Regions from separate parts of the Rhodococcus sp. F64268 genome, predicted to be linked through region 3. Evidence: riboswitches for the same ligand, from Rfam matches in the RefSeq annotation. Region 3 holds a riboswitch; each other region holds the start of a gene.

Region 1 (4,551 bases), on a different contig from region 3:
ACGCCTGCTGCGATCCACCACCACGACAACGTCACGGTCCACGGAACATCGGTGGCCATTGCGATGATGTTGTTCAGAATCGCCAGCCACGTGATCCATTGGAGGCCGGTCAACGTCGTGAGTGGCACCGTCGCAGCGAGCTGGAGGAACTGCGCCCATCGCGACACCGGGTCGACCTCTCGTGGAGCCGTCGTCGCCGTCGGCGCGAGGTCGTCGAGATAGCCGGCGAGGGATCCGAGCCGAGGCCGGTCGTAGAGTTCGGCGACCGTCATCTCGGGATAGCGCTCACGCAGCGCGGTGACGAGCTGTGCGGCGGACAGGGAACCTCCGCCGAGTTCGAAGAAGTCGTCGTCGAGTCCTTCGATGCGGGCGCCGAGCAGTGACGACCACAGTTCCGCGACCCATTCGGCGGTCGGAGGTAGTCCGAGCGCTTCGACCGAGTCGGCGTCGGCGCCGGGCAGCGGCCACGGGAGGGCATTACGATCGACCTTCCCGGACGTGCGAGTGGGAAGTTCGTCGACGAGCGCGAGACGTGGTACGAGTGCCGCTGGAAGCTGTTCGGACAGCAGGTCGTGGGCGGAGGCAACGTCGAAGTCGGGATCGGTCGAGGCGATGTAGCCGACGAGAATCGAGCTTCCGGCCGAGGTCTTGCGGACCGCGCACGCACCGCCGGCGACCCCGGGCAGGTTCTGCAGGGCATTGTCGACCTCGCCGAGCTCGATGCGGCGTCCGCCGATCTTGACCTGGTCGTCTGCGCGGCCTTGGAAAAGGAGCCCCGCGCTGTCGAGGACGACGAGGTCGCCGCTGCGGTAGGCGCGTTCCCAGCCGAGGGTGGGCATGGGCGCGTACTTCTCGGCATCTTTCGCCGGGTCCAGGTAGCGGGCCAGCCCGACACCGCCGATCACGAGCTCGCCGGTCTGCCCTTCGGCGACGGGCTTGCCGTCGGTGTCCACGACCGCAAGATCCCAGCCGTCGAGTGGCAGGCCGATCCGGATCGGTCCGGTGCCGTCCATGATGGCGGCGCACGCGACCACCGTCGCTTCGGTGGGGCCGTAGGTGTTCCACACTTCACGGCCGGGCACGGCGAGACGCTCGGCGAGGTCGGGAGGGCATGCTTCTCCGCCGAAGATGAGCAGGCGCACTGCTTCGAGTGCCTCGCCGGGCCACATCGCCGCAAGCGTCGGGACCGTGGAGACGACGTTGATGTTGCGAGAGACAAGCCACGGGCCGAGGTCCATTCCGGAACGCACGAGCGAGCGCGGTGCCGGAACGAGGCACGCGCCGTGCCGCCAGGCCAGCCACATCTCCTCGCATGACGCGTCGAAGGCGACGGACAGACCTGCGAGGACCCGGTCGCCGGGGCCGAGCGGTTCTTCCCGGCAGAACAGGTTCGCTTCGGCGTCGACGAACGCGGCGGCGTTGCGGTGTGTGACGGCGACACCCTTCGGGGTGCCGGTGGAACCCGAGGTGAAGATGATCCACGCGTCGTCGTCGAGGGCCGGTTCGCGTACGTCCGGTTCGTCGGCAGGACGAGCGGTGCCGGGACCGACCCCCGCATCGGTGACGATCGCGGTCACCTTTGCTTCGGAGAAGACCAGTTCGGCACGCTCATCGGGGTCGTCGGCGTCCACCGGGACGTAGGCGGCGCCTGCGGCGAGAACGGACAAGATGGTGATGTAGAGGTCTTTGGACCCGGATGACATGCGCACCCCGACGCGATCGCCGGCACCCACACCGGCCTCTGCGAGTCCACGCGCTCCTGCGCTCACCTGGTCGAGCAGTTCGGCGTACTCGAGCATCGTGGTGCCGTCGTCTATCGCAGGAGCGTGGGGGTGCGATTCGGCGCTGGCACGAAGTACGTCGACGAGTGTGCGCGGCGCGGGTGCGTGTGATCCGCGCAGGAAGATTTCCGGTACGAGCGACGTGTCGTCGGCTGCGGGCGGGGGTTGAGCAGACAATCCGCTGTCCTTCTACTCGGGTGGGCGATCCGGGTTATCTCACGTGAAGGTGGACAACAGATGAACGTTCGGTACGCGCAGCGAATGGATGGAGGTTCGCGGTGTCACACCTCAAAGCAAAGCACGATGGCGGTTCCTCCGCAGGTCAGAAGGAGAAATTCACTTTCTGCCGGAGACCGTGCGGAAGGCCCCGGCGGGGTGCCGACTTGACACCCGGTGTGCCCGGTGTCATTGTCTTCGGCAGGTCATGAGTACCAGCGTCAAGCCCCGGCTCGCTGGTCGGCAACCCTCCGCCGCGGTGGGGTGCTCCGGGTGACGACCTGGCTGACGTACCGAACCCGGACGCAGCAAGCGCGGACTCCGCCGGCGAACGATTCACCATCGTCGTGGCGATCACCGACGGGTCCCTGATCGATGAGGGAAATTCGTCATGACTGTTGCCACCTCCACCTGTATCGCTCCCTTTGCTCGCGTGTCGGGCTGTGACGTGCAGGTTCCTCTGGTGCAGGGCGGAACCTGCACCTACGCGAACTTCGACTATGCGGCGAGCGCGCCGGCTCTGGCGAGTGTGACGGACCGGATCGCCGAACTGTTGCCGTTCTACGCCAGCGTGCACCGTGGTGCGGGTTATGCCTCGCGCATCAGCACCACGAGCTACGAGGAGTCGCGTGAGTCGGTTTCCCGGTTCGTCGGGGCCGACGAGGACCAGGTCGTGGTCTTCACCCGAAACACCACGGATTCGATCAACCTGCTGGCCGGTGCGGTCCCCGGTGACGTCGTGGTCCTCGACATCGAACATCACGCGAACTTGTTGCCGTGGAAGAACACTCGTGTGGTGGAAGCCGCAGATTCGGTCTCGGAGACCGTGTGGCGGATCGCCGTCGAGCTCGAGCGTGCGCCGACGGCACTGCTTGCCATCACGGGAGCCTCCAATGTGACCGGCGAGGTGCTTCCGATTGCCGAACTCGCCGACCTCGCCCACGCGTGCGGCGCACGGATTTTCGTCGACGGTGCCCAGCTGGTTCCGCATCGCCGCGTCGACCTCGCCGAGCTCGGCGTCGACTATCTCGCGTTCTCGGGCCACAAGCTCTACGCACCGTTCGGTGCCGGGGTGCTCGTCGGACGTCGCGACTGGCTCGATGTCGCGGAGCCGTACCTCGCCGGTGGTGGAGCGGTGCGTGAGGTGGCCCTCGACCGCACCGAGTGGGCGTGCGCCCCTGCCCGGCACGAAGCCGGGTCCCCGAACGTGCTGGGGGTCGCGGCGATCGCTGCCGCGTGCGACACCCTCGCGTCGCACGACGCCGAGGCAGCTGCGCGTCACGAAGAGCTGTTGTGCGCACAGCTCGTCGATGGCCTGCGCGATATTTACGGCGTGGAAATCCTTAGGCTGTGGGATGATTCGGCAGACTGCGTCGGGATCGTGACCTTCGGTATCGACGGTTTCGAGCCCGGTGAGATAGCCGCATACCTCTCGGCCGAACACGGCATCGGTGTTCGTGACGGGCGGTTCTGCGCCCACCCGTTGCTCGCTCGCGTCGGCCTTCCCGGTGGTGCGGTGCGTGCATCGCTGGGATTGGGTAGTTCCTCGGCGGACGTCGATCGTCTGCTCGCGGCGCTTCGGCAGCTGGTGGCGAATGGGCCGCAGTGGTCGTATGCCAAGGCCGACGGGGCCTGGAGTCCGTCGCCGGAGACCCGGACCGGCCTCACGCAGTCGGGCGACGGTGCGGCGGAGTGCGTCTGACGATCGCCGCAGAGATCGACAATTCCCCACGAGATCAGTAGGGTTTTCTCATGGCAGTGTGGAGTTCGGCGCAGGCAGCGGCCCAGTGGTGCCGACGCCACGTCGACCTGTGCCGCACGGCCTCCTGCATCTGTTCGGACTGACGAGGTTCCCGTTCCCGCTTTTTTCGATGCCGAGTTCGGCATATCGAGAGGAATTCTCATGTCCTACAGTAGTACATCGTCGACCGAATCACTGCGTGTCGCAGTCGAATTCGTAGAGGGGTCAGGGTCCGACGTGTGGGCCGATCTCACCGTTGATCGTGACGGTGGTGGGCCGCTCGACCTCAGTGCTGCTCCGCGCACCGTCGTGCGGGTGCGCGCCGCAGATCTACGGGAAGCACGCAAGATGCGCGATCGGGCACGAGCCGATGCCTCGGCGGAAGGCCGCGACCCCGACACCCTCACAGTGCTGGTCGACCTCGAAGTGATCGTCGACCTCGAAGCGCGGGTGGCTCGTCGCCGTGCTCAGGATGCGTGGCGCCGGGCAGGTGGGGGAGCGGCGGGCCTGTCCTATGTCGGTACTCCGACCGGGCTGGCCGGCCTGATCGCGGATATTCATGCCGTGAAGGTCGCCGACGGTGTCACCTTGATCCCGGTGGCCGGCGGCGTCACGGTCGACAACATCGTCGACGGAACCCTGCCGTGGCTCGAGTCTCGCGGACTCATCGAGATCGCACCGTCGTCGGTGGAGTTGGGTCGCAGGTTCGCGGCAGGTAGGGGGCGTGCCACTGGTCGCTCGGACGGTCGTGCTGCCCTCGCATCCTGACCTCCTGCACGTCGCGATCAGTCGACCTCGAGGTCGACGCCCGCG
Region 2 (4,551 bases), on a different contig from region 3:
GCTCGTCGGGCAGGAAGCCCGATTTCTTGACGTTGCCCTTCCAGTTCTTGATGTCGCGCTCGGTGTGGGCGATGTTCCAGTCGCCGCACACCACCATGTCGCGGCCTGCCGCGATCACGTCGGCGGCGCGCTCTCCCAGGTACGCGGCGAAGCCCTTCATGAAGCGTTCTTTGTCGTCCTGCTTCGGGGTTCCGGCTTCCCCAGTGGGCAGGTAGAGGCTGCCGACGGTCACGTCCCCGAAATCCGCCTCGATGTAGCGGCCCGAGTCGACGTACTCGTCGACGTCGAAACCGACACGCACGGCGTCCGCCGGCGTGCGCGACAGGATCGCAACTCCCGCGCGTCCCTTCGCAGACGCCTCTGATCCGGTGACATGCCAACCGGCGTCCAGTGCGGGCGCGATCGCGGCGTGGAACTGCTTCTCGGTCGCGCGTACTTCCTGGAGACAGACGATGTCGGCCGCGGAGGTTTCGAGCCAGGCCAGCAGGCCCTTTCCTGCCGCAGCGCGCACGCCGTTGACGTTCACGGTGGTGATGGTGAGGGACACGCCGCACACCGTATCCGACGCCGCCGACGGGCCTCTAATGCGAGGCGCGGGACTTCTGCAGGTTCTCGTCGAGCGTCCCGAGGAACTCCTCGGTGGTCAGCCACGATTGTTCGGGACCGACGAGCAGCGCAAGGTCCTTGGTCATGCTGCCTGCCTCGACGGTCTTGATGACGACGTCCTCCAGCGCCTGCGCGAACTCGATCACCTCGGGGGTGCCGTCGAGTTTGCCGCGGTGCTCGAGACCTCGTGTCCACGCGAAGATCGACGCAATGGGATTGGTCGATGTCGGCTTGCCCTGCTGGTGTTGCCGGTAGTGCCGGGTGACGGTGCCGTGTGCGGCCTCCGCTTCGACGGTCTTGCCGTCCGGAGTCATCAGCACGGAAGTCATGAGTCCGAGCGAGCCGTAGCCCTGCGCAACAGTGTCGGACTGGACGTCGCCGTCGTAGTTCTTGCAGGCCCAGACGTAGCCGCCCTCCCACTTGAGGGACGACGCCACCATGTCGTCGATCAGGCGGTGCTCGTAGGTGAGTCCGGCGGCGTCGAACTCCGCTTTGAATTCTTCCTCGTAGATCCGCTGGAACTCGTCCTTGAACATGCCGTCGTAGGCCTTGAGGATCGTGTTCTTGGTCGACAGGTAGACCGGGTAGTTGCGCTGCAGACCGTAGGACAGGGAGGCGCGCGCGAAGTCCTGGATGGACTTCTTGTAGTTGTACATCCCCATCACGACACCGCCGTCTTCGGGAATCCTGCATATCTCGTGCTCGACAGGCTCGGAGCCGTCGTCCGGTGTGTAGGTGATGGTGACAGTGCCGGCTCCGGGGACCTTGAAGTCCGTGGCACGGTACTGGTCGCCGAAAGCGTGACGGCCCACGATGACCGGCTTCGTCCAACCCGGAACCAGCCTGGGCACGTTGGAGATGATGATGGGCGCACGGAAGATGGTGCCGCCGAGGATGTTACGGATGGTGCCGTTGGGTGACCGCCACATCTTCTTCAGGCCGAACTCTTCGACGCGCGCCTCGTCCGGGGTGATGGTCGCGCACTTGACACCGACGCCGTACTTCTTGATGGCGTTCGCGGAATCGATGGTGACCTGGTCGTCGGTCGCGTCACGGTTCTCGATGCCGAGATCGTAGTACTCGAGATCCACATCCAGGTAGGGATGAATCAGCTTGTCCTTGATGAACTGCCAGATGATGCGAGTCATCTCGTCGCCGTCGAGTTCGACGACCTTACCCTCAACCTTGATCTTGGACATACGCGGTTCGTGTCCTCCTCGGACGGCAGTCGAGTCCCCGAACGACCGCACTTCCGGAATGCGGCCGCGTTCAACTCAGGCGTGTGAGCACGACTCCGCACGCGTCGGGTGCGGCGCCAAACAGAACAAGCGTACTGCTATTCGATGCGCACACAACCCCGGCTGCCACCCCGCAATCACTACTGATCGGTAACTTTCTTTGTTGCTCGAGCACCGGCGAGGGAAGGTCGAGAGCCGCGTGTCGAGCCCGACGATCCAGCCGTTAGACTGCCGACGAGGTCATGAGTGCCAGCGCGAAGCCCCGGCTTGCTGGTCGGCAACCCTCCGGCCAGGGTGGGGTGCTCCGGGTGAGGACACGGTCGTCGGCGCACCGCGGGCGACAAGCCGGCTCTTGGGAGGTTCGAAATGCTGATGGACTGTCGATACCGGCTCTCGTCCCAGTGCCCCGACATGGCAAGCAGGACACATTGACCATCACCACTGGCCTCGAGGCGGTCGCATCTTGACAACAGGTACCAACCGTCGACGAATCGAACTTCCCGCAGAAGACGGAAAGCTCGACACCGTCGACATCGGCAGCATCACCCTCGAAAGCGGTGACATCCTCCCCGATGTCACCGTCGCTCTGCAGCGGTGGGGCGCGCTGTCACCCACCCGCGACAACGTCGTGCTCGTCGAGCACGCGCTGACCGGAGACTCACACATCACGGGACCGGCCGGGCCGGATCACCCGTCGCCGGGCTGGTGGTCCGGCATGGTCGGCCCCGGCGCGCCGATCGACACCGACCGGTGGTGTGTGGTGGCCACGAACGTCCTCGGCGGATGCCAGGGCACCACCGGCCCCGGCAGCACCGCGCCCGACGGCAAACCGTGGGGTTCACGATTCCCACGGATCACCATCCGCGATCAGATCACCGCGGAAGCCGCCCTTCTCGACGTCCTCGGCATCGAGACATTGGCCGCGGTGACGGGTGGATCGATGGGCGGCATGCGTTCGCTCGAATGGGTCGTCACCCACCCGAGCCGAGTGCGTGCGGCACTGGTCCTGGCGGTCGGCGCCCGCGCAACCGCGGATCAGATCGGTGTCCAGAGCACCCAGATCGCTGCCATCATGGCGGATCCGGACTGGCAGGGCGGCGATTACTACGAGACCGGCCGCCGACCCGAGACCGGGCTGGGTGTCGCGCGGCGCATGGCCCATCTCTCGTATCGCAGCGAGGAGGAACTCGACTCGCGGTTCGCCAACCTCCCTCAAGACGACGAGGATCCGTGGCGTGACGGACGCTACGCCGTGCAGAGCTATCTCGACCACCAGGCAACGAAGCTCGTCAAGCGGTTCGACCCCGGGACCTACGTGGTGCTGAGCGACGCGATGAACCGGCACGACGTAGGCCGCGGTCGCGGTGGCGTCGAGGCTGCATTGGCGAGCACGCACGTACCGACGATCGTTGCGGGCGTCGATTCGGATCGTCTCTACCCGATTCGATTGCAGCAGGAGATCGCAGACGGTCTCCCCCATTGCGCCGGGCTGCGCGTGCTCGAATCACGCGACGGACACGACGGCTTCCTCACCGAGGCCGACGCGGTCGCGAAGTTGCTCGTCGAGCTGATGGAACTGGCGAGCGCGTAGCCGCGCTCGCCGGCCTGTTCCACCGAGTGGGCTAACCCGTACCCAAGGGGTCGATCGAGACAGCCAGTCCGACGATCGCCCCGCCCATGGCGAGCATCGCGGCCACGTCGAAGCGTTTGCCTCGCACCGCGAGCACTCCCACCTGATCGGAGTCGAGAGCCCACCGGAGGATCCCCGCGAGGATCATCGCACCACCGAACACGAATGCGCCTCGGCGCCAGCGATCGGCCAGCACGAGGACCACCGCCGCGACGATCACCAGGGCAACCGCCAGCAACGGCAGGTTCAATCGTGTGAGTCGCACCGAACTGGCCATCTGCCGGTTGCTCAGAGACCGGCGTCGTGCTCGGCGCGTTCGACGACATTCGTCAGCAGGAACGCGCGGGTGAGCGGCCCGACACCACCGGGGTTCGGCGAGAGGAATCCGGCAACGTCGCTGACGTCGGCGGCGACGTCGCCGCGCAGGCCGTCGGCAGTGCGCGAGACACCGACGTCGAGCACCGCTGCACCGGGCTTGACCATGTCGGCGGTGATGAGTGCGGGCACGCCTGCGGCGGCGACGATGATGTCGGCGCGCTTCACCTCGGCGGCGAGGTCCTTGGTGCCGGTGTGGCACAGCGTCACGGTCGCGTTCTCGCTGCGACGGGTCAGCAGCAGCCCGATCGGACGGCCGACGGTCACGCCGCGGCCGATGACCACCACGTGGGCGCCGTTGATCGGCACCTCGTAGCGGCGCAGCAGGTGGACGATGCCCCGCGGGGTACACGGCAACGCCGCATCCTTGCCGAGCACCAGGCGTCCGAGATTGACGGGATGCAGTCCGTCGGCATCCTTGGCGGGATCGATGCGCTCGAGGGCGGCGTTCTCGTCGAGGTGCTTCGGCAGCGGCAACTGCACGATGTAGCCCGTGCATGCGGGGTCGGCGTTGAGTTCGTCGATCACCGCTTCGAGCTGCTCCTGGGTGATATCGGCGGGCAGATCCTTACGGATCGAGGTGATGCCGACCTTGGCGCAGTCGTTGTGCTTGCCGCGCACGTACGCTGCCGATCCGGGGTCGTCGCCCACCAGGATCGTGCCGAGGCCGGGCGTGATGCCCTTGTCCTTCAGCGCAGCGAC
Region 3 (4,551 bases):
CCGTCGCCCTCCCGGGAAGTCGTACGGCCCCGACGAAATCGTGCCCCCGGCCTGTTCGACAGCAGCTACCGAGGCATCGAGGTCGCTCGAGTACAGCAGGACCAGCGGTCCGGCTGTACCCGGTGCGCGCAGAGTCGTGAGCCCACCGACCTCTCCGTCACCTTCTGCGGCACGGATACCGGCGTACTTCGGCCCGTAGTCGTTGAAGTTCCAGCCGAATGCGGTTTCGTAGAACTCACGTGAAGCGGGGAGGTCGGTAGCGCCGAGTTCGATGTAGTCGAATGCGTGATGGGTGTTGACCATGGAACCATAGTGAACCTGCCCACCGACACGGTGAAGTGGCGACGCGTGATCGGCCGGTTCACTCCCGGCTTCATTCCGGACCGAGGTCGATGCTGCGGTCGATCTCCCGACGGACGAGATCGACCGCGGCGTCCGCGTCCATCCCCGCGATCAGCACGGATTGTGTCGCACCGGTACTGACCGCAACCAACCTCACGGCTTCGTTGTGCGCCCTGGCCTCGGAGAGCCCGACGAGACGGAGTAGACGCCCGGCCTCGCCGACGGTCCCACCTGAGGCTTCAGCAAGGAACGATCTGATCCACGGATCGTTCGTCGCTTTCGCGAGGTAGGCATACCAGACCGAGACACCGACACGTGCGGGGGCATTCGTAGGGACCGGCTGGGTGAGCAGTGCTGCGAGGGCCGATCCGGGATCACGGGGGGATCCGTGTTCGCGGTACATCTGTTCGGCGCCGGTGACCATTTCCTGCGCTCCGGCCCGGATCAGATTCTGTTTCGATTCGAAGTAGTGCTGGATCCTGCCGATCGAGACCCCGGCCTCCGCAGCCACCGCGTGCAACGTGACCCCATCGATTCCTCGCTCGTGGATCACTGCCCACAGGGCCCACACAATCTCTTTGCGACGCTCGGCATGGTCGACAACTTTCGGCATGACAGCATTTTACAATATGTCTATACTGCAAAAAGTACTGATACTGGACGATCAGGAGTTGCAGATGAGCGAGTACGCCGCAAGCACAGTTTCCCGAACCGGCCGTCCACCACCCGCTCGCCCGCGCTACCGATGGCTTCGCCGCAGCGCGCTTGCCGTCGTCGCCGCACTCACAGCGCTGGGTGCTGTGAGCGTGCAGCAGTTCTTCTTCGGAGCAGCCGGCGTGGGTCATTTCCGCGACGCAGAGGGACGCCGGACCTACCTCGCGGCGTATGAGCGAGCGATGTCCTCGCTCCCCTCGCCTACATCGACCCACGACCTCGCAACTCGCTTCGGCACAGTTCGCGCCTACGAGTGGAGTTCCCCGGACACCGCGGATACCGTTCCGGTCGTCCTGGTACCGGGCCGGTCGTCGGGTGTTCCGATGTGGGCCGAGAACCTCGCCGACTTCCTACCCCACCGACGGGTCGTCGCTTTCGACGCACTCGGTGATGCCGGTTTGTCGGTTCAGAATGTTCCACTCGCCTCTTTCGGTGACCAGGCCATCTGGATCGCCGACGCACTCGACGCGCTCGAAACCGACACCGTGCACATCGTCGGCCATTCGTTCGGCGGAGCAATCGCAGCAACGTACGCGCAGCATTTCCCGGAGAGGGTCCGGTCGCTGACACTCCTCGAACCGGTTTTCACCTTCGCGCATCCCTCTGCCCGAATGATGGCGTGGACCATGGTCTCGACTCTCCCGTTCCTGCCCGAGTCCTGGCGCACGGCCGCACTCGGCAAGGTAGGCGGGGCAGAGTTCGACCCGAACGACGACATGGCGAAGATGATCGCCGCGGGTTCGGAGCACTTCTCGGCAGCCTTGCCGACTCCTTCTCCCCTGAGCGATGACGAGATGGACGCCCTCGTCATGCCCACCTACGTCGCTATCGCTGAACGCGATTCGCTCGCCGGAGCCGAAACTGCTGCGCAGCGGGCACGAACACTCCCGCGAGCAACCGTCGACGTCGTGCCGAACACCACCCACTCTCTACCGATGCAAGCGAAAGAGATTCTGGCAGTGACTCTTCCAGCGTTCTGGCACGAGTCCGAACAAAGCTGATCCGACGGATCACCGGCCGGGCACGCAGATCGGCGTCGAAACACGCCCTCGCACACAGTCCGTCCAGTGATCAGGTGCGGCAAGGGTGAAGGTCGCAGGCTCATACGGATCAGGGCCCGGCAGGATCAGCACTCGCCACTGCGGAACCCAGACCCCGATCTCCCCGCCAGCGTGGACCGCGGCGGCGATCGCGGTGGTGTCATGGTGACGGAATACGAGTCGTATCCCATCCCAAGATAATTCGACCCCCGAATCGTCCAGAACGCGCACCAGCGCGCCGACACCGAGATCGGAATCGTCGAAAGCCTTACGTGCGCGGGTGTAATGCACCTGGTGCCCGTCGCCGAACGAGGCGCACGGGTGAGCATCTACGTGATCGGCACCGCGAACATGGTCGGTCATGATTTCCTCCGGGTCGGCCCCGGGCGGGGCGCTCGTGCCCGGGCCGGTCGGCCGCGAGCCGCTTCGTCATCCGAGCCACCCGCGAGCGTGGGGTTGGCGTGCCGTCAAGTCGGAGCTTGGCGACGGCATCTCGTGAAGCACCGCCAATATACATGATGGATCGACCTCACAACCCGAGCCACCGCCTGCGGAGGAGAACGCAACGCATCCTTACTGCTCCGAAACGCCACGGTGACCGACCCCGCCGACACTGGTCGGGCACTGTTCGCACCAGGAGGTTGCCGTGTCCTACGTTCCACCCGCCGAGCTGGCCCGCGCGATGGTCGACGCCGGCCAGAGCAAGGTCCTCATGTCTACCCGCGACACCCTGATCAGGGCGTATATGGCCGGTGCGATCCTCACACTCGGGGCGGCATTTGCGATCACTGTCACCGTGCAGACCGGCAACGCCCTCCTCGGAGCTATTCTCTTCCCGGTCGGATTCTGCCTGCTCTACCTACTGGGTTTCGACCTTCTCACCGGGGTGTTCACGATGGTTCCCATTGCATACCTCGACAGACGTCCGGGCGTGACAATCGGGTCGATGCTCCGCAACTGGGGTCTGGTCTTCGTCGGAAACTTCCTCGGCGCCTTCACCGTGGCCGTGCTGATCACCTTCATCCTCACCTACGGTTACTCGATCACACCGGACGCGGTCGGCGAACGTCTCGGTGAGATCGGTGAATCGCGCACTCTCGGGTATGCGGAGCACGGTGCGGCCGGCATGGCGACCCTGTTCTTCCGCGGCATGCTGTGCAACTGGATGGTGTCCACCGGCGTTGTCGCAGCGATGATGTCCAAGAGTGTGCCGGGCAAGGTCATCGTCATGTGGATGCCCGTCATGCTGTTCTTCTACATGGGTTTCGAGCACTCGGTCGTCAACATGTTCCTGTTCCCGTCCGGTCTGCTTCTCGGCGGTGACTTCACCCTCGGTGACTATCTGATCTGGAACGAGATCCCGACGGTTCTGGGCAACCTGGTCGGCGGTGTCGTGTTCGTGGGTCTCGCCCTCTACATCACTCACGTGCGGACGCAACCCAAGCGCGCGATCGGGGCGCCGGCCTCGGACCGTGCCCCAGCGTCGGCCAGGACGCCCGAACCTGTGTGATGCAATCCGTGGCTTCGATTCTCCCGACGCACAAGGCCTATCGCGGCAGGGGCAAGGCGGATCACGCCGGCGATACCCTGATCGGATGGCGTCGTTCACCCCGATCTCTCCTGCTCTACTGACCGAACTACTCGCCGAACGTGCAAACGCACGACCGGGCCCGGTCGCCATGGCGATTTCGGCCGCCGACGCCGCAGACCCCATTGGTCTGGCGAGCCGGGTCGTCGTGGCTCTGCGCGCCGCGGGGCGCCCCGCCGACGCCGTGTCACTGCACGATTTCGTCCGGCCTGCCTCGCTCCGTCTCGAACACGGGCACGCCGATGAAGAAAGTTACCGGTCGGGCTGGTACGACTACGACGCGCAGGACCGCGAGGTGGTCTCGTCCCTGAAGAGGCGGCATCGCTTTCTGCCGCGGTTGTGGGACGAGGCCACCGACCGGTCGGTGCGAGCACACCGGGTAGGCGCCGCAGCCGATCACGTGCTTGTCGTGGCAGGACCGATGCTCCTCGGCCGAGGCATCCATTTCGATGTGACCGTCGACCTGAGAATGTCCCGGGGTGCACTCGAGCGAGGCACTCCCGCCGACAACCATTCGACGATCGCCCCACTGCTCGCCCACGAGGCCGAAGTCTCTTTCGAGGCCGACATCGTGGTGCGATTCGAACATCCTGATCGGCCTGCATTGCAGGATTGCTGAACTATCCCGCTGCCAGGGCCTTGGCCAGTGGCGAGGGGAATCTCGGCAGCACCCGCACACCCCCCAGCCATTCCTCGAGCCGAGCGGCTTCGGCGGCGAGAAAGGCCGATGCTTCCTTCCCTGCGTCCTCGAGCATGTGGAGTCGCACGGCACCGTCGTCGGATTGCCACCAGGTGCCGACAATCCGGCCATCCCACCACGCCGTCGGCCCTGCGTTTCCACTGGTGTCGAAAAGCTGCTGCTTGTAC

What was found. A riboswitch is a leader RNA that binds a small molecule or an ion and turns the genes downstream of it on or off. The one in region 3 is predicted to bind S-adenosylmethionine.
Region 1: another riboswitch for S-adenosylmethionine. It lies ahead of MWU77_RS20060 (aminotransferase class V-fold PLP-dependent enzyme); the one in region 3 lies ahead of MWU77_RS24065 (hypothetical protein).
Region 2: another riboswitch for S-adenosylmethionine. It lies ahead of MWU77_RS21430 (homoserine O-acetyltransferase); the one in region 3 lies ahead of MWU77_RS24065 (hypothetical protein).

Annotation. Positions count from the first base shown of each region.
Region 1 is NZ_JALKAI010000009.1:126,971-131,521, reverse strand. It holds gene MWU77_RS20065 (Pls/PosA family non-ribosomal peptide synthetase) at 1-1,958, opposite strand, end outside; SAM riboswitch class IV at 2,202-2,318, shown strand; gene MWU77_RS20060 (aminotransferase class V-fold PLP-dependent enzyme) at 2,389-3,699, shown strand; gene MWU77_RS25155 (putative leader peptide) at 3,750-3,842, shown strand; gene MWU77_RS20055 (LLM class flavin-dependent oxidoreductase) at 3,901-4,506, shown strand; gene MWU77_RS20050 (YbaK/EbsC family protein) at 4,524-4,551, opposite strand, start outside.
Region 2 is NZ_JALKAI010000011.1:108,417-112,967, reverse strand. It holds gene MWU77_RS21440 (exodeoxyribonuclease III) at 1-547, opposite strand, end outside; gene MWU77_RS21435 (NADP-dependent isocitrate dehydrogenase) at 582-1,805, opposite strand; SAM riboswitch class IV at 2,083-2,197, shown strand; gene MWU77_RS21430 (homoserine O-acetyltransferase) at 2,308-3,435, shown strand; gene MWU77_RS21425 (DUF3017 domain-containing protein) at 3,467-3,751, opposite strand; gene MWU77_RS21420 (bifunctional methylenetetrahydrofolate dehydrogenase/methenyltetrahydrofolate cyclohydrolase) at 3,763-4,551, opposite strand, start outside.
Region 3 is NZ_JALKAI010000019.1:907-5,457, reverse strand. It holds gene MWU77_RS24080 (VOC family protein) at 1-303, opposite strand, end outside; gene MWU77_RS24075 (TetR/AcrR family transcriptional regulator) at 374-955, opposite strand; gene MWU77_RS24070 (alpha/beta fold hydrolase) at 972-2,057, shown strand; gene MWU77_RS24065 (hypothetical protein) at 2,067-2,459, opposite strand; SAM riboswitch class IV at 2,485-2,597, opposite strand; gene MWU77_RS24060 (formate/nitrite transporter family protein) at 2,743-3,606, shown strand; gene MWU77_RS24055 (hypothetical protein) at 3,692-4,303, shown strand; gene MWU77_RS24050 (winged helix DNA-binding domain-containing protein) at 4,305-4,551, opposite strand, start outside.